Regions from separate parts of the Aquitalea sp. FJL05 genome, predicted to be linked through region 2. Evidence: predicted binding sites of a transcription regulator. Region 2 holds the regulator's gene; the other holds the start of a gene.

Region 1 (10,424 bases), on a different contig from region 2:
TGGCGCATGATGCGGATGGCGGTACGGGGCGTGGCCGGCGTGTCGCGCAGCGGCTGCGGCAGGTCGACCAGTACCAGGCCCAGCTTGCGAAAGCGGTCTTGTTCCGGATGCTGCGCTGCGCGGCTGGCGCTGCAGAATAGGGTGGTGCTCATGCCGTACTCCCCGTGTGTTGGTTCGGTCTTCCGAAACCGGCTGCGGCCAGCCGGCTTGAGAAGCCTGTCCGGCTTAATGGGCCGGATGACTGTGTTCTTCAAACTGCGCCAGGCCGTAGATGCGCCATTCGCCGTGTTCGCGTTTCAGGTGGTAGCCGGTGGCAAACATCCACGGCTCGGCATTGTGGCGGCGGGCGGTCCAGCGCACCTTGACGGTGGCCAGGTCGCTGCCGAAAGGCAGCACTTCGGCCAGATAGCAGCTGGCACTGGTGACGCCCTGGGCGCGGTAGTACTCGAGAATGCCTAGCGTGGTCTGGTACAGCGTTTCTTCGTCGTTAATGCCAAAGGTGGCAATCTGGCCGTGGTGTACGGCGGTGAAGGGCCGGGTGAACATGGCCGAAACCGCGCGCGCATCCAGTGCCGAGTAGGCCTGGCTGTAACGGTTAAAAAATTCCTGAAGTGTCATGGGCATCTCTGATTGTTAAGGCCTTGTCGGCTTTGTTCAGATAAGGGCTGGCCATGCTGGCTGCGCCTTTGTTTGCTTTTACACTTCCCCATTCGGAAACCGCCTGCGGGCAAGCGGTTTGGAAATGGGCTGGCCGGGTGAGTGGCCAGTTTGCTTCGCGTCAATCCGTCTTGTTTGCCTGCTTACTGGCAGGCTTCACGCGCCCTGCGGGCTGGACACCGTCGCTTTGCTCCGGTGCCGTCCGGATTGTTGCTGCGCATCAGCCCATCCTGCTTGCTTGCCTTATTGGCAAGCTTCGCAGTCTGGATTGTCAATGCTGCAGAATTTGGCGTCGGTGGCCGGGGTGTTGTCCACCTCGACTGCCGGAGCGGCTTGTTCGGCTGCAGCGTTGTAGGCCGGGTTCAGGCCGCTGGCCACGGAATTCAGCTCGCCGCCCTTGCCGGTGGATTTCTCGGCGCTGGAGGCTGCCAGGGTGCGCAGGTAGTAGGTGGTTTTCACGCCACGAATCCAGGCCAGCTTGTACAGGTCGTCCAGCTTCTTGCCGGATGCACCAGCCATGTACAGGTTGAGCGACTGGGCCTGGTCGATCCACTTCTGGCGACGCGATGCCGCTTCCACCAGCCATTTCGGGTCCACTTCAAAAGCGGTGGCGTAGATGGCTTTCAGGTCGGCCGGGATGCGGTCGATGCGGCCCAGGCTGCCGTCGAAGTACTTGAGGTCGGCTACCATCACTTCATCCCACAGGCCGGCTTTCTTCAGGTCGCGCACCAGGTATTCGTTGGTGACGGTGAATTCGCCGGACAGGTTGGATTTCACAAACAGGTTCTGGTAGGTCGGCTCGATGGAGGCAGACACGCCAATGATGTTGGCGATGGTTGCGGTCGGGGCGATGGCCAGGGTGTTGGAGTTGCGCATGCCGTGCTGCTTGATGCGTTCGCGCAGGGCGTTCCAGTCCAGGCGCTCGGTGCGGTCCATTTCCAGATAGCCGCCGCGTTCGGCTGCCAGCAGGTTGATGCTGTCTTGCGGCAGCAGGCCACGGTCCCACAGGCTGCCCTTGTACGACGGATAGCGGCCGCGTTCTTCGGCCAGCTCGGTGCCAGCCCAGTAGGCGTAGTAGGCGACCATTTCCATGGATTCGTCGGCAAATTCCACGGCTTCCTGCGAAGCGTACGGTACGCGCTTCATGTGCAGGCAGTCCTGGAAGCCCATGATGCCCATGCCAACCGGACGGTGTTTCAGGTTGGAATTGCGCGCCTTCTTCACCGGGTAGAAGTTGATGTCGATGACGTTGTCCAGCATGCGCAGGGCGATGCGGATGGTGCGTTGCAGTTTTTCTGCGTCCAGCTTGCCATCAGCGCCCATGTGGGCTGCCAGGTTGACCGAACCCAGATTGCATACGGCGATTTCGTCGTCATTGGTGTTCAGGGTGATTTCGGTGCACAGGTTGGAGCTGTGAACCACGCCCATGTGCTGCTGCGGGCTGCGGATATTGCACGGGTCTTTGAAAGTGACCCACGGGTGGCCGGTTTCAAACAGCATGGTCAGCATCTTGCGCCACAGGCTGAGGGCCGGGATGCGCTTGTAAACCTTCATTTCGCCGCGTTCGCCCATGGCTTCGTAGTGCTGGTAGCGCTTTTCGAAGGCCGAGCCATACAGTTCGTGCAGATCAGGCACTTCCGACGGCGAGAACAGGCTCCATTCCGCGCCTTCCATCACACGCTTCATGAACAGGTCCGGAATCCAGTTGGCGGTGTTCATGTCGTGGGTGCGGCGGCGGTCGTCACCGGTGTTCTTGCGCAGTTCGAGGAATTCTTCCACGTCGGCGTGCCAGGTTTCCAGGTAGGCACACACGGCGCCCTTGCGCTTGCCACCCTGGTTGACGGCCACGGCGGTGTCGTTGACCACTTTCAGGAAGGGCACGATACCTTGCGATTTGCCGTTGGTGCCCTTGATGTGGGAGCCCATGGCGCGCACCGGGGTCCAGTCGTTACCCAGGCCGCCTGCAAACTTGGACAGCAGGGCGTTTTCCTTCAGGCCTTCGTAAATGCCGTCCAGGTCATCGGCAATGGTGGTCAGGTAGCAGCTGGACAGCTGGCTGCGACGGGTGCCGGAGTTGAACAGGGTGGGGGTGGACGACATGAAGTCGAAGCTGGACAGTACATTGTAGAACTCGATGGCGCGGGCTTCGCGGTTCACTTCGTTCAGGGCCAGGCCCATGGCGACGCGCATGTAGAAAGCCTGCGGCATTTCGATGCGGGTGCCGTCGATGTGCAGGAAATAGCGGTCGAACAGGGTTTGCAGGCCCAGGTAGCCGAATTTCAGGTCGCGCTTGGCGTCCAGGGCGGCACCCAGTTTTTTCAGGTCGTACTCGGCCAGGCGTTCGTCCAGCAGTTCGGCCTGAATGCCTTTCTTGATGAATTGCGGGAAGTATTCCGCATAGCGCTCGGCCATTTCTTCCTGGCTGACCGATTCATCCAGGATTTCCAGGCGGATGCTGTCCATCAGCAGGCGGGCGGTGACGTAGTCGTAGGCCGGGTCCTGCTCGATCATGGAACGGGCAGCCAGAATGGCGGACTTGTTGACTTCGTCCAGCGGCACGCCGTCGTAAATGTTTTTCAGGGTTTCCGACAGGATGGCGTCGATGCCGATGCCGGCCAGGCCCTGGGCGGCAGATTCAATACCGGCGCGCAGGCGGGCAATGTCCAGCGGCAGCTTGCGGCCATCCTTGCGGATGACGTTGATCTGGATCTGGGTCAGGGCTTCGCCACGGGCAGCACGCTCTTGTGAGCGCTGTTCGCGGTACAGCACGTAGGCGCGGGCCACATCGTGCTCGCCAAAGCGCATCAGCGACAGTTCAACCTGGTCCTGGATGTCTTCGATATGAATGGCGCCGCCTTCCGGCTTGCGGCGCATCAGGGCGTTGACCACCTGCTCGGTCAGTTGGGCTACCTTTTCGCGGATGCTGGCGGACGTAGCGCCCTGATGCCCCATCACGGCCAGGAATGCCTTGGTCATGGCGATGGAGATCTTGACCGGCTCGAATGCCACTACGGCACCATTGCGGCGAATGGTCTTGTAGTGGCTGAAGTCGGCCTGGGGGGCTGCGGCACGGCCGAGCTCGGCGGCGGTTTGCCCTTCAAAGGTGGTCAGTTGCATATTGCCCTCTTTGGGTGGTTTGCGTCTGTTGCGCTGCGGCCTGGGTGGCAGGCCGGGCAGGGCTGTGGACAAGTCTGTTGAAAAGCTGTGCGTGCCTTGTGAATAAACACAATATATATGTTTGCACTGCTTGATTGGCCCAAATTCTAGTGTTCTCGGCGCGATGGAGCAAGTCTTGACAGCGCTCGGAAAATGCGAAATCCGCGCCAGATAAGGCTTGCAGGGTGATAGGAATTTTTTGGGGCAGGCTTGCCTGCTTTTGGTGCCGGCAGGAAATCCAATAAAGACAAGCTTCTGGGGGGTGATGCGTGTCTGCCACAACATCTGGTGTTTTGCCGCTGTTGCGTGTCTGCTACGCTATTGGCATGAAAATTCGATGACAGTTCATGGAGAGCGGCAAGTGACCGGGCGGGCGGCAAAGAAAAACGGCGGCCGCCGCACCATAAAGTGCAGGGGCTGCCGTTGTCACTGGGGCAGGGTCAGTCTTGTGGCTCTAGCCAGATCAGGCTGGCCATGCGCCCGGTTACCCCGTCGCGGCGATAGGAGAAGAAACGCTCGCGCTCGATGACGGTGCAGAAGTCGCCACCATAGACCCGGCTGACGCCAGCAGCGGCCAGGCGCTGGCGCGCCAGCTGGTAGATGTCGGCCAGATACTTGCCCTCGCCAATATCGGTGAAGGCCGTGGCGGCGGCTGCGTCGCAGGCAATGAAGGCGGCGCGGACTTCTGCGCCAACTTCAAATGCATCCGGGCCGATGGCCGGTCCCAGCCAGGCCATCAGCGTGGCAGGTGCCGCGCCGGTGGCGCTGACAGCAGCTTCCAGCACGCCATCGCACAGCCCGCGCCAGCCAGCATGGGCGGCGGCGACCACGCTGCCGGCGTCGTCACACAGCAAGACCGGCAGGCAGTCTGCTGTCATCACCACGCACACCTTGCCCGGCTGGCGGCTGACGCTGGCGTCGGCATCCAGCAGGGTTTCGCCGATGTCGGCCGCGTCCACCACATTGATGCCATGTACCTGGTTGAGCCAGGCGGGTTCGTCCGGCAGCAGCAGGCGCAGCTGTTCGCGGTTGGCGGCAACGGCTTCCGGCTGGTCTCCCACGTGGGTGCCCAGGTTGAAGCTGTCGTAGGGTGGCTGGCTGACACCACCCTGGCGGGTGGTGAGCAGGGTGCGCACGGCAGCCGGAGCAGGCCAGTCGGCCTGCAGCAGCGGGTTGTTGCCGGCTTCAGTCACGGACATAGATGACCTCGATGTCGCCGTCGTCGTCTTCGTCATCATCGTCCTCGTCTTCGTGCCACTCTTCGGCAAGCGGCGTGGCCTGTTCCATGCGTTCGCCGCTTTCACCACGCAGGGTGTCCAGCAGGAAGCGGAAGTCGTCCGGCAGCGGGGCTTGCCAGCTACGCTCTTCGCCGGTGGCCGGGTGGATCAGCGCCAGCTTGTAGGCATGCAAGGCCTGACGACCAAAGCCTTTCACCACGGCAGCGATGTCTTCGTCCATCTTGTGGCGCGGGTTGCCGTACAGCTGGTCGCCGGCCAGCGGGTGGCGCGCTTCCTTCATGTGTACGCGAATCTGGTGGGTACGACCGGTTTCCAGCTTGCACTCGATATAGGAGTGGGCGTCGTAACGTTCCAGCACCCGCACGTGGGTGATGGCGGTCTTGCCACCAAACTTCAGCACGGCCATGCGCAGGCGGTTGTGCGGATCGCGGCCGATCAGCGTGTTGATGGTGCCGTCGAAGGGGACGATGCCATCGGCAATGGCGCGATAAATGCGCTTGACGCTGCGTGCCTGCATTTGGCGCACCAGCTCGGTTTGCGCCGGCAGGGTCTTGGCGACCACCATCAGGCCGCTGGTATCCTTGTCCAGCCGGTGCACGATGCCGGCGCGCGGCACATGCGCCAGCGACGGGCAGTGGTGCAGCAGGCCGTTGAGCAGGGTGCCGGTCCAGTTGCCGCTGGCCGGATGCACTACCAGGCCGGCCGGTTTGTTCACCACCAGGATGTGTTCATCTTCGTAAACAATGGGCAAATCCATGGCTTCCGGCTGGAAAGCCATTTCTTCATTTGACTGAACAATGGTAACGTCCAGCTTTTCGCCACCCAGCAGTCTGGTTTTCGGGGGGACGACTTTGCCGTCCACCAGAACATGGCCATCCTTGATCCATTGGGTCAGGCGGCTGCGGGAGTAATCGGGGAGGAGTTTGGCAAGAGCTGCGTCGAGGCGTTCGCTACCCAAAGAGAGCGGAACCTCCAGCTGTTGTCGAGCAGATACCTCGTTTTCCGAGATATCGCTATAATCCTCCGAGTCAAAGTAAGGATCGGTCATGAAAAGATACGTTGTAGCAGCAATGTTGGTGATGGGGCTTGCCGGTTGTGCAACCACGGAAACCTACGACGAAACGCGCGGCTGGACCGTGGAAAAGCTCTACTCGGAAGCTCGGGATGAACTGAATAGCGGTAATTATACCCGTGCTGTCAAGCTGTACGAAACGCTGGAAGCGCGCTACCCCTATGGTCGCTACGCCCAGCAGGCCGAAATGGACCTGGCCTATACCCATTACAAGGACAATGAACCGGAGCTGGCGATCGCCGCTGCCGACCGCTTTATCAAGCTGCATCCGGCTCACCCGAATGTGGATTACATGTACTACCTCAAGGGCCTGGTGTATTACAACGACGACCAGGGCATGTTGTCGAAATGGGCTGGTCAGGACATGAGCGAGCGCGACCCCAAGGCCGCCCGCGAATCATTCCTGGCTTTCCGCGAACTGACCAGCCGTTTCCCCGGCAGCAAGTATAGTGCGGATGCGCTGGCAAAGATGGATCGTTTGGTGGATGCGCTGGGCGGCAGTGAAATGCACGTGGCCCGTTACTACATGAAGCGCACCGCCTACCTGGCCGCCGCCAACCGCGCCCAGGGTGTGGTGAAAGAGTATTCCAACACCAAGTATCCGGAAGAAGCGCTGGCGCTGATGGTGACCGCCTACGACAAGCTGGGCATGACTCAGCTCAGCAGCGATGCCAAGCGCGTGCTGGCCCTGAACTACCCCAAGAGCGCCTATCTGTCCCAGCCGTGGACAGTCGAGGAAATGCCTTGGTGGAAGGTGTGGAAATAATTCCCACCATGCAGTCAGCTGAAAAGGCCGCGTTTGCGGCCTTTTTCTTTGCCTGCTGCCAGCCAGGCCGGCAGCAGGGCGCTGATCAAATCGCGTCTTCGTTGGTTTCGCCGGTACGGATGCGCACGACCTGTTCCACCGGGGTGACGAAGATCTTGCCGTCGCCGATCTTGCCGGTGCGGGCGGCGGCCACGATGGATTCGATGGCTCGATCCACCAGGTCATCGGCCAGAATGACTTCCACTTTCACCTTGGGCAGGAAGTCCACCACGTATTCGGCACCGCGATACAGTTCGGTATGGCCCTTCTGGCGGCCAAAGCCTTTGACTTCGGTCACGGTCAGGCCGTTGATGCCGATGTCGGACAAGGCTTCGCGCACTTCGTCCAGTTTGAAGGGTTTGATCACGGCTTCGATTTTTTTCATGCTCGGGTGCTCCTTGCGGTGACTTTATTGTTCCGGAAATGCGCTGTGGACGGTTGATTGCCCGACATTCGCCACAGAATGGCCTTAATGCACGGCCTGTTTTGCTGTATTATGACGCGCTTTCCTGATACTTGTCGCGAGTGTTGCATGTCGACCATTCTCAAGCTGCGGGGCGGTGCCGCCCTGTCCCAGTTTCGTCTTGAAAAACTTCTCGCTGCGGCGGCCGAGGCCGGTTTGCCCGAGATCAGCGTGAAAGCCGAATTCTGGCATTTCGCAGAAAGCGAAAGCCAACTCTCGACCGAACAGCAAGATATTCTGGGCAAGCTGCTCAATTATGGCGAGGCCCCGCATGCGGACGCGCCGCAAGGCGAGCTGTTCCTGGTGACGCCACGACTGGGGACGCTGTCGCCCTGGGCATCCAAGGCCACCGACATCGCCCGCCACTGCGGGCTGGAGCAAGTGCTACGCATCGAACGCGGCACGGCTTACTGGGTTAGCACCGCCGGTGTATCTTTAAGTGAAGAGGCTCGTCAGGTTTTGGCGGGCCTCTTGCACGATCGCATGACCGAAACCGTGTTGTCCGCGCTGGATGACGCTGACAAGCTGTTCGTGCACATGGATCCGCAACCGCTGACCAGCGTGGATATCCTGGGTGGTGGCCGCGCCGCACTGGAAGCAGCCAACCGCACGCTGGGCCTGGCCTTGTCCGAAGACGAAATCGTCTACCTGGTGGAAAATTTCACCCGCATGGGCCGCAATCCCACCGATGTTGAGCTGATGATGTTTGCCCAGGCCAACTCGGAACATTGCCGTCACAAGATTTTCAATGCCCAGTTCGTGATCGATGGCGTAGAGCAGGGCAAGTCGCTGTTCCGCATGATCCGCGATACGCACGATGCGCATCCGGAAGGCACGCTGGTGGCCTACAAGGACAATGCCTCGGTGATCGAGGGTGCCTTCATCGACCGCTTCTATCCGGCTCCGGAAACGGCCGAGTACGGTTTCACCACCGAACCGACCGACATCCTGATGAAGGTGGAAACCCACAATCACCCGACCGCCATTTCGCCTTTCCCCGGTGCTTCCACCGGTTCGGGCGGCGAGATCCGCGACGAAGGCGCTACCGGCCGTGGTTCGCGCCCCAAGGCTGGTCTGACCGGCTTTACCGTGTCCAACCTGAATATCCCGGGCTTTGTGCAGCCGTGGGAAGTGTATGGCGAGCAGCAGGCCGAATACGGCCGCCCCGGTCGTATTGCCTCCGCCCTGCAGATCATGCTGGATGGCCCGATTGGCGGCGCAGCCTTCAATAATGAATTCGGCCGTCCCAACCTGACCGGCTACTTCCGTACCTTTGAAGAAGTGGTGGATGGCGAAGTGCGCGGCTATCACAAGCCGATCATGATTGCCGGTGGTCTGGGCAGCATCCAGCAGCAACAGATTCACAAGAACGAAATCCCGGAAGGCGCTTTGCTGATCCAGCTGGGTGGCCCCAGCCTGCTGATCGGCCTGGGTGGTGGTGCGGCATCCTCGATGGATACCGGTGCCAACAGCGAAAACCTGGACTTCGACTCGGTACAGCGTGGCAACCCGGAAATCGAGCGCCGCTGTCAGGAAGTGATCGACCGTTGCTGGCAGTACGGCAGCAACAACCCCATCGTGTCGATTCACGACGTGGGCGCGGGCGGTCTGTCCAATGCCTTCCCGGAACTGGTGAACGATGCCGGTCGTGGTGCCATCTTCCACCTGCGCAAGGTGCATCTGGAAGAAAAGGGCATGACCCCGATGCAGATCTGGTCCAACGAATCGCAAGAGCGTTACGTGCTGGCCATTCTGCCGCAGGATCTGGAACGCTTCACCGCCATTTGCGAGCGTGAGCGTTGCCCGTTCGCCGTGCTGGGCGTGGCCACCGACGATGGCCATCTGCAGGTGCGCGACGATCACTTCAACAACAATCCGGTAGACATGCCGCTGGAAGTGTTGCTGGGTAAGCCGCCGCGCATGACCCGCGACGTGAAGACCGTGCCGCTGGAATTCCGCGTGTTCGACGCTTCGCGCTTCCCGCTCAAGGAAACCGCCTACCGCGTGCTGCGTAATCCGGCCGTGGCCGACAAGTCTTTCCTGATCACCATCGGCGACCGCTCGGTGGGCGGCATGACCGCGCGTGACCAGATGGTTGGTCCGTGGCAGGTGCCGGTGGCCGACGTAGCCGTCACCACCATGGGCTTCAACAGCCATCGTGGTGAAGCCATGGCCATGGGCGAGCGCACCCCGACCGCGCTGTTCAATGCCGCGGCCTCCGGCCGTATGGCAATTGGTGAATCGCTCACCAATATCGCCGCCAGCTTTGTCAGCCACATCGGCAATATCAAGTTGTCCGCCAACTGGATGGCTGCTGCCGGTCATCCGGGCGAAGAAGTGCGCCTGTACCAAACCGTGGAAGCGGTATCGCAGCTGAGCCAGGACCTGGGCATCAGCATCCCGGTGGGCAAGGACTCGCTGTCGATGAAGACCGTGTGGGAAGAAAACGGTGAGAAGAAGTCGGTGACTGCACCGGTTTCGCTGATCGTGACCGCCTTCTCGCCGGTGGAAGACGTGCGCAAGACGGTGACCCCGCAGCTGCGCAATGAAAAAGACACCGACATCATCCTGGTGGACCTGGGCTATGGCCGCTGCCGCCTGGGTGGTTCCATCTATGGCCAGGTATGGAAGGCAATGGAAGGCCGTGCGCCGGACGTGGAAAGCCCGGCCCAGCTGGCAGCCTTCTTCAATACCGTGCAAAGCCTGCTGCGTGACGACATGCTGCTGGCCTACCATGACCGTTCCGATGGCGGCCTGTTTGCCACGCTGGCGGAAATGATGTTTGCCGGCCATGTGGGCCTGACGGTTGATCTGCAGGAACTGGTGATCGAGCGCAAGAACACCCAGCGCCTGATCGACGATTTCGTGCAGCCGACCCCGGAAGCCGCTACCCATGGCCGCATCATGCGCGTGCTGTTCAACGAGGAACTGGGTGCCGTACTGCAGGTGAAAAAGGCACACACTTCCGAGGTGATTTCCCGCTTCATGGCTGCCGGCATCGGCCGCGAGCTGTTTGTGCTGGGCAAGATCAAT
Region 2 (10,424 bases):
GAGATGCATTGATCGATTTTGCGATTCTAGCCTGCCTCGCCAGCACGATGCACATTCCGCCCGAATGTCTCCTGCAGCCCCTCCCCTGTCATGCAGGCGGCAGCGCCCTTCGTCTACCGTTGATGGTGAGTACGCCCTGCTTTTTCCGTACACTAAGCCCCTGCCCAACCCAGACGATTAGCTCGCCATGCCCCTTGTTCAACCCAGCCGTAGCCAATTCATCAGCCTGAACCAGCACCGTTACCATCTGCGCCACTGGGGTGAGCCTGCGGCCCCCTTGCTGATCATGCTGCATGGCTGGATGGATAGCTCGGCCACTTTCCAGTTCCTCATCGATGCCCTGCCCGGGCACTGGCATGTCGTAGCGCCTGACTGGCGCGGCTTTGGCGACAGCGACTGGAATAGCGGCAGCTATTACTTTCCCGACTACCTGGCCGATCTGGATGCCCTGCTGCAGCATCTCTCCCCCGGCCAGCCGGTCCGGCTACTGGGACACAGCATGGGGGCGATGATTGCCGGCATCTATGCCGGTGTACGCCCGGAACGCATCGAACGCCTGTCGCTGGTGGAAGGCTTTGGCTTGAATGCCACCCGTCCGGCCGAAGCACCCGGCCGCTATGCCCGCTGGTTGCGCGAGCGGCGTGACGCTCCCGCATTCAACCCACTGGGCCAGCTGGAAGCTGTTGCCAGCAAGCTGATTGAACGCAACCCGCGCCTGGATGCATCGCGGGCGCACTGGCTGGCCTCCATGCTGACGCGTGAGCAGGATGACGGCCAGCTGGTCTACCGTGCTGATCCACGCCACAAGATGGTCAACCCGGTGCTGTACCGGCTGGAAGAAGCCAAGTGCTGTTGGCAGCGCATCAGCGCGCCGGTGCAATGGGTCATGGGCGGCGATATGTGGGACCATCCCATGGCCAAAGGTGTGCTGGACACCCTGCCGGAGCGGCGTGCCTGCTTTGCCCGGCTGCAGGAAAACGTGATTGCCAACGCCGGCCACATGATCCAGTGGGAGCAACCGACAGCGCTGGCAGAGGTGATTCAGCCTTTCCTGATTTAAGCTGAAACCAGGCCCGATTGAAGACCTGGTCCATACGCGTTTGCGTGCGGTCAAAATTTAGCGGATAGCCTATAAGATGGCCTAACGCTTGGCAGGAAGGCTGATAAACTGAACGCAAATTATCTCCTGATAGCATCCAGCATGACGCCACTGATCAGTACCGACGAGCGTGACGAGCTCCTGAAAAATTTGGTTATTCCCCCGCGTCCGGATGTGCTGGACAAGCTGTTGGGACTGCGCAATGACCCGGATGTCACGCTGCAAAAGCTGGACGACATCATCAGCGAAGACCTGGCCCTGTGCGTCGCCATGCTCAAGGCGGCCAACACCCCCATTCTTGGCCGTGGCCGCCACATTACCTCCATCCATCAGGCCATCAGCCTGCTGGGCGTGAAAAATGTGATCAGCCTGGTCAGCGGTCTGGTACTGCGTACCCGGCTGACAGCAGAAACACCACCGGCGCTAGAGCAATTCTGGGATAACACCTTGCAGATTGCCGCGATCAGCGCCGCACTATGCGACAAGATCGTGCATGTACCGGATGACTGCCAGAGCTTTGCCCTGTTTCACAGCTGCGGCATAGCCCTCATGCTGATGCGCTACCCCACTTACCATCGCACCCTGCGGCTGACAGAAATGGCCAGCGACGACCGGGTTGGCCTGGTTGAGCAAGAGCTGCATGGCACTCGCCATGACGTGGTTGGCTACCTGGTGGCCCGCAGCTGGAACATGCCGGAGAACTTTGCCAAAGCGATCCTGATGCAGAACGACGACACGGTCATGAGCACCGGGCCGGATGCACCACTGGATCATGATGGCCGCATGATGGTGGCGGTCACCCGGGCGGCGCGCCATGTCTGGCGCACGCTGACACCGGGCAAGGAAGATGCCGGCTGGGAGGCACGCAAGGACGAAGTGCTGAACTATCTGGGCATGTCGGACGTGGAATTTGAAGACTGGGTGGATGCCATGCATCTGGAGCTGGCCGTCGCTGGCTAAACGCCCGGCCTCTCGCCATAAAAAAACCGCGCGCCACAATGGCCGCGGTTTTTTCATGTCAGCAGCCGGGCACTAACCCAGATAGCGCGCCTGCAAATGGGCATGGAAGTAAGCCGGATTCAAGCTTTCTCCGGTGGCACGCTGCACCAGCTCGTTGGTGTCATGCAAGCTGGCCTGGCTCCAGATATGCTGCTGCAGCCAGTCAAACACCACCGCCAGATCACCTGCGGCAATGCGCTGATCCAGATCCGGCGTGTCACGCCGCATCACGGCGAAATACTGCGCCGCATACATGGCACCCAGCGTATAGCTGGGGAAGTAGCCAAAGCTGCCATCCGTCCAGTGAATATCCTGCAAACAACCCTGACGGTAATTACCACGGGTATCCACCCCCAGATAAGCCTGCATTTTCTCGTCCCACAGCGCCGGAATATCCTCGGCCTCGATCTCGCCTTCCATCAGGGCTTTTTCGATTTCATAGCGCAGGATGACGTGTGCCGGGTAGCACAGTTCGTCGGCATCGACCCGGATAAAACCCGGATGGACCCGGCTGTACAGCCCAGCGAGGTTTTCGGCGAACAAGGCCGGCTGCTCGCCCAGATATTGGCCGACCAGCGGTGCAATCAGGCTGAGGAAGGCCGGGCTGCGCCCCAGCTGCATCTCGAAAGACAGACTCTGGCTTTCATGAATGCCCATGGAGCGAGCACGCCCTACTGGCAAATGCAGTATGTCACGCGGCAAGCCCTGTTCGTAACGGGCATGGCCGGTTTCATGGATGATACCCATCAGGCTTTGCATGAAATCGTCTTCGCGATAGCGCGTGGTGATGCGCACGTCTTCCGCGACACCACCGCAGAAAGGATGAACGCTGACATCCAGCCGCCCCCCGTCAAAATCGAAACCCAAGCGTTGCATCACGGCCAGCCCCAGCTGACGCTGCTGCTCCACTGGAAAACTGCCCTGCGGCAAGAGCAGGGGTTCGCTGCCCTGCTTGGCCATGACCTGCGCAATCAAGCCCGGCAGCCACTGCTTCACCTCGCCGAATATGCGGTCGATATCGGCACTCTGCATACCCGGCTCGTATTTGTTCATCAAGGCATCGTAGGGGCTGCAACCTTGCGCCTCGGCCAGTAGCCGGGCTTCCTGGCGCGACAGCGCCACCACTTCGCGGAAATTCTGCAGAAATCCAGCCCAGTCATTGGCTGTGCGCTGGCTGCGCCAGGCATGTTCGCAACGCGCCCCTGCCAGTGCTTGTGCCTCCACCAGCGTGGCGGGCAGCAGATTGGCACGTTGCCATTCCCGGCGCATTTCGCGCAGGCTGGCGCGCTCTTGCAGGCTGAGGTCTTCCTGCTCAGTCCGCTGCAATTGCTCGGCCAGTGCGGGGTCGGTCAGGGTGGCGTGCATCAGCACATCCAGCTCGGCCTGCGCCGCGGCCCGCGCGTCATTCCCCTTGGGCGGCATCATGGTGGCCTGATCCCAGCTGACCATGGCGGAAAGATGTTCGTAACGGTAAAGCCGGGTAAAGCTGGCAACGAGGGACTGGTAGGCCGAAGGCTGGGACATGCGTGCTCCTGCAAGAGATGAGTGGGAGCATGATGCCACGCCGCTGCCCGGCAAATCCAGCCGGGGACAGCAAAAGTGGTGTGCGCTCAGCGCTGGCGCGTGGTACTGCCCGGCTGGAGCAGGCTGATGGGTTGAGCTGCCTCCTCTGCCAGATGTATACGTTCGTGCGCCGGCGGGAAAGACAGCCAATAGTAGAAGTATTCGCGCGCCAGTTGCACGAAGGCTTTTTTGTTGCGGCTATCGTTCAGGTGCAACAGCATGGCATCGACCACCATGCGGAAGCTGTCTGGCCGGTAAGGTTGCCCGGACAGCAGGAACAGCATGCCCTTGAGCAGCATTTCGCGTTCGTGAATGTCGGCTTCCGCCATGCCATCCTCGAACAGTTTGCCCAGATAGATTTCCAGCGAGGGCGGAAAGGCATCGAAGCCCTGGCGCTGCATGCGCTCCAGCAGCGAGGCCAGTGAGTCGGCCATCTCCAGCCGGACATTGCGCGTGGTAAAGCCGGAGCGGGCGGTAATTTCCACCAGCTTTTTCACATCACCCAGCCAGAAATAATAGAACTCGCGCGCGCAGGTTAACGCCGTGACGCGGTCGATCACGGCACAGCTGCCGACAAAGCGCTCCACCACGCGCCGGAAGGAATGGGCATCGCGTGTTACCCCTTCCAATAGTGGCAGCAGTTGATCCAGCAATTGCCGCCGCTCGTCCAGCACCTGTTCGGCCGCCCCCTGGCGCATGATAAGGCGCAGATAGGCATCCAGCGCCTGCTGCAAGCCGACCGTGTCCATGGCGGGAAGTGATGAGGCTGAGTCAGTCATTGTTGTCTACTCATGCTAGCAGCCCAGGCCGATACTGGCGGCTACCGCCAGTCTTGTGTTTCACCACACCCGTGCCAGGCGGCAGCCGGAGCAATGAATACACTGCTTCATTGTGGAACAAGCCAGCCTGTTCAGCCAGCCTGATATCCGCTGCAGCCTTGCCTGTGCGGGTCACAGAGGCGCGGCAAATGTCATGTTGATGCGGATATCCGCCCCTACCATGCGTACATCCTGAATTTTTACCTGCTGCTTGTCGGCAAGGTCTTCCAGCGCCGGCCAGGCAAACAGGCCCTGTGCCGTACTGCCGACCAGCGCTGGAGCGAGATACAGAATGGCTTCGTCAACCAGACCAGCCCGCACCAGGGCACCGTTCAGACCAGCACCCGCTTCTATCATCAATTCATTGATGCCGCGCTCAGCCAGATGGCGCATCAACATCGGCAGATTGGCATGACCGGCATCTTCCGGCAGCACCATCAGCTCGGCACCACGCTGCAGATAAGGCTGATGACGGGCCAGGTCGGCACTGCTGGTGACCAGCAGGGTATTGCCACCATGGAATATGCGCCGATCCGGCGGGGTGACCAGCCGGCTATCCAGCACCACGCGCAAGGGCTGCTGCGGCAGGATGAAATCGCGTACCGTCAGCTGCGGATTGTCGACCAGTACCGTACCGCTACCGGTGAGGATGGCACAGTGGCGGGCGCGCAGCTTTTGCACATCATGACGGGCCGCCGGGCCGGTAATCCATTGGCTTTTGCCATTGAGCAAGGCCGTCTTGCCATCCAGCGTGGCCGCTGCTTTCAGCGTGACCCAGGGGCGTTGGCGCTCCACCCGCGACAGAAAACCGCGATGCACCCGGCGCGCCTCGGTTTCCAGCAGTCCGGCACGGGCATCGATGCCGGCTGCACGCAGCATGGCCAGGCCGCGGCCGGACACTTCATGGTAAGGATCGACCATGGCCGCCACCACCCGCGCCAACCCTTCCTGTATCAGCCGTTCGGCACAAGGCGGGGTGCGGCCGTGATGACTGCAGGGTTCCAGTGTCACGTAGGCGGTAGCGCCGCGAGGGGTGTTACCGCGCGCCAGACAATCCTTGATTGCCTGAATTTCGGCATGATCCCCACCGACCTGCAAGGTTGCCCCTTCACCGATGATCTGGCCATCACGTACCAGTACACAACCTACGCCGGGATTGGGTGCGGCACGGCGGGTTGCGGCTTCGGCCAGGCGCAGGGCCTGCTGCATGAACACATGATCTTGCGGGGAAAACGACGACATCAAGCAACCTTCCAGCGGAATGAGTATGGCCGCGCCACGCCGTATAGCGCCAGCGACCGGCAACGGAAAACAGGCCCGCCGCAGCGGGCTGGCCTGTCCTTGTTCAATGATTGGACTTCTGGATTTCCTTGATGGCGTCGGAAAACTCGGAGATATCCTGGAAGCTGCGATAAACCGAGGCAAAACGCACGTAGGCGACCTTGTCCAGTTTGGCCAGTTCGTTCATCACCATTTCGCCGATCTGGCGGCTGGAGACTTCGCGCTCGCCCAGTTGCAGCAGCTTGTGACAGATGCGGTCGATGGCATCATCTACCAGTGCAGTAGGCACCGGACGCTTGTGCAGGGCGCGCAGGAAACTGGTGCGCACCTTCTCGATATCGAACTCGGAACGATGGCCGCCGGATTTCACCACCTGCGGCATGCGCACATCAGCGGTTTCAAATGTCGTGAAGCGCTTTTCGCAGGCCAGGCAACGACGACGGCGACGAATGCTGGCACCGTCCTCGCTGACTCTGGAGTCGATGACCTGAGTATCGGCATTGCCACAGAAAGGACATTTCATGACGTGTCAATCCAGTATGTTTGATGAGGTCTGATGGTATCAGCAAAGATCAGACAGGTTAATGCCTGCAACAGTAAAGCCGCCTTGATTTGCCGCAGATAAGAAAAAAGGCAGCCCACAGGCTGCCTTTCTGGCAATCAGTGTTGCGCTTACTTGGCGTAAACCGGGAAACGGTGGCACAGCGCGGTTGCTTGTTCGGCAACACGGGCGATGGCTGCATCGTCAGTCGGATTATCCAGTACATCGGCAACCAGATTAGCCACCATGACCGCCTCGGCTTCCTTGAAGCCACGGGTGGTGATGGCCGGCGAACCGATACGGATGCCGGAGGTCACGAACGGGCTTTCCGGGTCATTCGGAATGGCGTTCTTGTTGACCGTGATGTGACCACGGCCCAGCAGCGCGTCGGCAGCCTTGCCGGTCAGGCCCTTGGGACGTAGGTCCACCAGGAAGACATGGCTTTCGGTACGACCGGAGATGATGCGCAGACCGCGCTCGGCCAGGGCACGGGCCATGGCATCGGCGTTCTTCAGCACTTGTTCCTGATACACCTTGAATTCCGGTTGCAGCGCTTCCTTGAAAGCGATGGCCTTGCCGGCAATCACATGCATCAGCGGGCCGCCCTGCAGGGTCGGGAAGACGTTGCTGTTGATGCTCTTCTCGAACTCGGCCTTGGCCAGGATGATGCCGCCACGCGGACCACGCAGGGTCTTGTGGGTGGTGGAGGTCACGAAGTCGGCGTACGGCACCGGATTCGGGTACACACCAGCGGCGATCAGGCCGGCATAGTGCGCCATGTCGACCATGAAGTAAGCACCGCACTTCTTGGCGATCTGACCCATGCGTTCGAAATCGAAGCGCAGGGCGTAGGCAGAAGCACCGCCAATGATCAGCTTGGGCTTGGTTTCCATCGCTACGCGTTCCATGTCGTCGTAGTCGATTTCTTCCTGCTCGTTCAGACCGTAGGCCACGATGTTGAACATCTTGCCGGACAGGTTGGCCGGGGAGCCGTGGGTCAGGTGACCACCATGGCCCAGGTTCATGCCCATTACGGTATCGCCTGGTTTCAGGATGGAGAAGTACACCGCCTGGTTGGCCTGGCTGCCGGAGTGCGGCTGCACGTTGGCGTATTCGGCACCGAACAGTTGCTTCACACGGTCGATGGCCAGTTGCTCGACCACATCCACGTGTTCACAGCCACCGTAGAAACGCTTGGCCGGGTAGCCTTCGGCGTACTTGTTGGTCAGCTGGGAGCCCTGGGCTTCCATGACTGCGGGGCTGGTATAGTTTTCGGAAGCGATCAGTTCAATATGATCTTCCTGGCGTTGGCACTCGGCCTTGATAGCGGCGGCCAATTCCGGGTCGAACTTGGCAATCGTCTGGTCAGCTGCAAACATCTTTGACTCTTCCATCAAAGGGTTAACGATGAGGCCATTCTACACGAATCGCCCTCTGAAACATTTTCACATGAAGCGTTTTTACCAGCGCCGCTTCAGGCCTGCCCGTTCAACTGCGGCAAGTCGTCTGCGGTAAAGAACAGCGGAATGCCATCACGACTTTCCGGGTAAACCGCCGGCAGCACATGCACATCGCGCACCCGGCATTCCGCCATCAGTTCGCGGAAGTTCGATTCAATCAGTGCCACATTGTCCATGGCCGCCAGCGGCCAGACAAAGGCTTCCCAGTTACGCTCGTCGCCTTCGGCCGACAGCGTGATATGCAGCTCACCGTTATCATGAGCGGACAGAATCGCCACCGGGTCTTTCGACAGCTCGCGCAAACGACGGATCTGGCTGCTGGCAAATACCTGCAAAGCCACCTCGAAACGGGCGAAATTGCCAGCCACCAGCGCCTGCATCACCGGCAGGGGCGGACGGGCGATGGGGAACAGCGTCACGCCATCGGTGTGCAGCTGCTCGCCCAGGAATTTCATCAAGAGCATGCCCCAGGCTCCCACGGCACCTCCCAGCTGGACCGGTGCGGCATCGCCCGGCTGCTGAATCGCCACACCCAGCAGGTAGCGCAGGAATACGCCCTCTTCCTTCAGGGTAATGGCCGCACCCTCCAGCGCTTCGCCAGCCAGGGGGGCAGCCGAATCCAGTTCGCGGGTCAGGCGGTAGAGCTTGGCCGCATCCATGGCCACCACACTGTCCGGATGCAAGAGCTGGCCGAACACGCGGGCCTCGCCGTCCGAACTCAGCACGCCGTGCTGGCGCAACAAGGCATTCAGGCCATCTTCATCAGCAATCTGCGCCGGCAGCGTCGCCTGATTCTTGCTGCCAGCCACCAGCACCAGCGGCAGGGCAAACAGGTGAGCACGACGGCCATCCGGCTGTTCCACCGCAGCACGCAACGCATCCCAGACAATCTTATAAGTGTCTTGCGACGGCACCATCGCCAATGCGACCGAAATGGAGAGCAATTCGCCACGCTGCAGCATTTGCGCCATGGCATCGCGAATGGCGACAAACCACAGCTCGCGGTCGGCATCGCTCGTGGCGTTTTGCACCGACAGCGCGTTGTGGATCAGCATATTGGTCAGCGACACCGGCGGGTGGTACTGGCGCGGGTCCGGAAGAGTGAGAAGCGGCTGCGACATCATGTCATCCTGCTGAAATCGGGAAAGGCCATATTGTCGCACAATCAGCCGCACCCGGCTCACCAAGCAAGCGCTTGACTTTCACTTTCAAACATAAGCATGTGCTAATTAGCGACAGAAACGGATATTTTTTAGCTTTTCGAAAATACGGATGTTGACACCCGAGCGCGACATCCGGATAATCCGTACTCGTTGAGATGCAGCAATTGCTTCTTGATAGTTTCTCCTCTATTTCTCCTTTGTAGACTTGGCGCGGGCCTCACGGCACCGCGCATTTTTTTGTCCATTCGTCAGCCAAGCCCAGGAAAAATCTACATAACACAATGTTATTAAAGATTTTTTATACTGGCGATACTATTCCCCTTCTTATTAAGAATCACGCTGGCAGCCATGACGGCCCTGTCATGCCCCACACTGCACACGCGCAAAGCCACTGCGATGCCAGGACATTGGAATGCACATTGGCATGTTCGAATTTGCGCAATCTGCTGCAGCAAATGAAACATACACTGTATACAAGTTCAAATTGTGACAAAAAAGAAAAACCGAACATGCGGAAATGTTCGGTCTTGCTGAGCTAGCAAGGTAAAACAGCGGGAATTGCGCTGTTGATCGGGGAATCCAGCCTGGGGACCAAACTGGAAATGTTGAGACTGAGGCAAAGAAATTAAGTTCTGACTTGTAGAAAATTCCACACAGCGCATTTCCCGCATGTGGCAAGCAGTACACAGCACGCCTGCTGCGCACCATTAGGCCAGCGCCGGACGCTCCAGCTCCAGCCACTGCCGTACGGATGGCCGCTGCCACTGCAAGGCCGCATAGTCTGCCAGCCGCTGCGGCAGGGCGTCGCCATTGAGCCGCAGACGGTTGAGCATCAGCGACAGATCCACATCGACAATACTCCATTGCGCAAACAGATGATCTCGCCCCGGCAACAGCAACTGTTCGGCGACACGCAGCAGCTTGTGGGCGGCGCGCTGGCCGCTATCCGACAAGGGCTTGCTCACAGGCCGATAAAACACCACCAGCGTGTCGCGCTCTTGTCTGAGTGCCAGCAAATCACTGCGCAACCAGGCCTGGATTTGCCGCGCCCGCGCCTTGTCCTGGGCCTGCTGCGGATACAGCGCCGGACCGGTGAAGTTGTCCTGCAGATACTCGGTGATGGCAGTGGATTCACTCAGCACAAAATCTCCATGCTGCAGGGCGGGAACCCGTGCGGTCAGCGAGCTGAAGGCATAGGCCGGCGCATGGTTGGCCCCGGCATCCAGATCCAGCGTCGACAGGGTAAAGGGCAGCTGCTTTTCCTGCAGCGCCACATACACCGACATGGCATACGGGCTGCAGTACTGGGCATCAACGGTAAGATGCAGTGCAGCGTGGCTGTTCATCGGTGATCTCCTCCGGCGGTGGCGTCAAGCAGGTTGGGCCTGGTCTAGTTGCACAGGCCCCGCGACAAAGCTGGCGCTGCTTATCTTGCCTTCTTCCACGGTATACAGGCACAGCAGCTCGATATAGCCTGGGCCTTCGGCAAAATTGCGCCTG

What was found. Region 2 encodes NrdR, which represses ribonucleotide reductase genes. Its sites were predicted from a motif close to AAANACNATATATNGTNTTT; they were not measured.
Region 1: DBR44_RS00135 (ribonucleoside-diphosphate reductase subunit alpha) is a predicted target of NrdR. The motif match lies at 3,879-3,898, and genes of this name have one in related genera.

What each region holds. Positions count from the first base shown of each region.
Region 1 covers NZ_QAJS01000001.1:22,764-33,187, forward strand. The annotation lists gene DBR44_RS00125 (hypothetical protein) at 1-152, opposite strand, end outside; gene DBR44_RS00130 (hypothetical protein) at 226-618, opposite strand; gene DBR44_RS00135 (ribonucleoside-diphosphate reductase subunit alpha) at 901-3,774, opposite strand; gene pgeF (peptidoglycan editing factor PgeF) at 4,254-5,012, opposite strand; gene rluD (23S rRNA pseudouridine(1911/1915/1917) synthase RluD) at 4,999-6,099, opposite strand; gene DBR44_RS00150 (outer membrane protein assembly factor BamD) at 6,098-6,889, shown strand; gene DBR44_RS00155 (P-II family nitrogen regulator) at 6,975-7,313, opposite strand; gene purL (phosphoribosylformylglycinamidine synthase) at 7,461-10,424, shown strand, end outside.
Region 2 covers NZ_QAJS01000006.1:100,613-111,036, forward strand. The annotation lists gene DBR44_RS05255 (alpha/beta fold hydrolase) at 188-1,060, shown strand; gene DBR44_RS05260 (HDOD domain-containing protein) at 1,202-2,059, shown strand; gene DBR44_RS05265 (carboxypeptidase M32) at 2,132-3,622, opposite strand; gene DBR44_RS05270 (hypothetical protein) at 3,709-4,440, opposite strand; gene ribD (bifunctional diaminohydroxyphosphoribosylaminopyrimidine deaminase/5-amino-6-(5-phosphoribosylamino)uracil reductase RibD) at 4,612-5,721, opposite strand; gene nrdR (transcriptional regulator NrdR) at 5,825-6,283, opposite strand; gene glyA (serine hydroxymethyltransferase) at 6,433-7,680, opposite strand; gene DBR44_RS05290 (hypothetical protein) at 7,776-8,882, opposite strand; gene yfcF (glutathione transferase) at 9,632-10,270, opposite strand; gene DBR44_RS05300 (nuclear transport factor 2 family protein) at 10,295-10,424, opposite strand, start outside.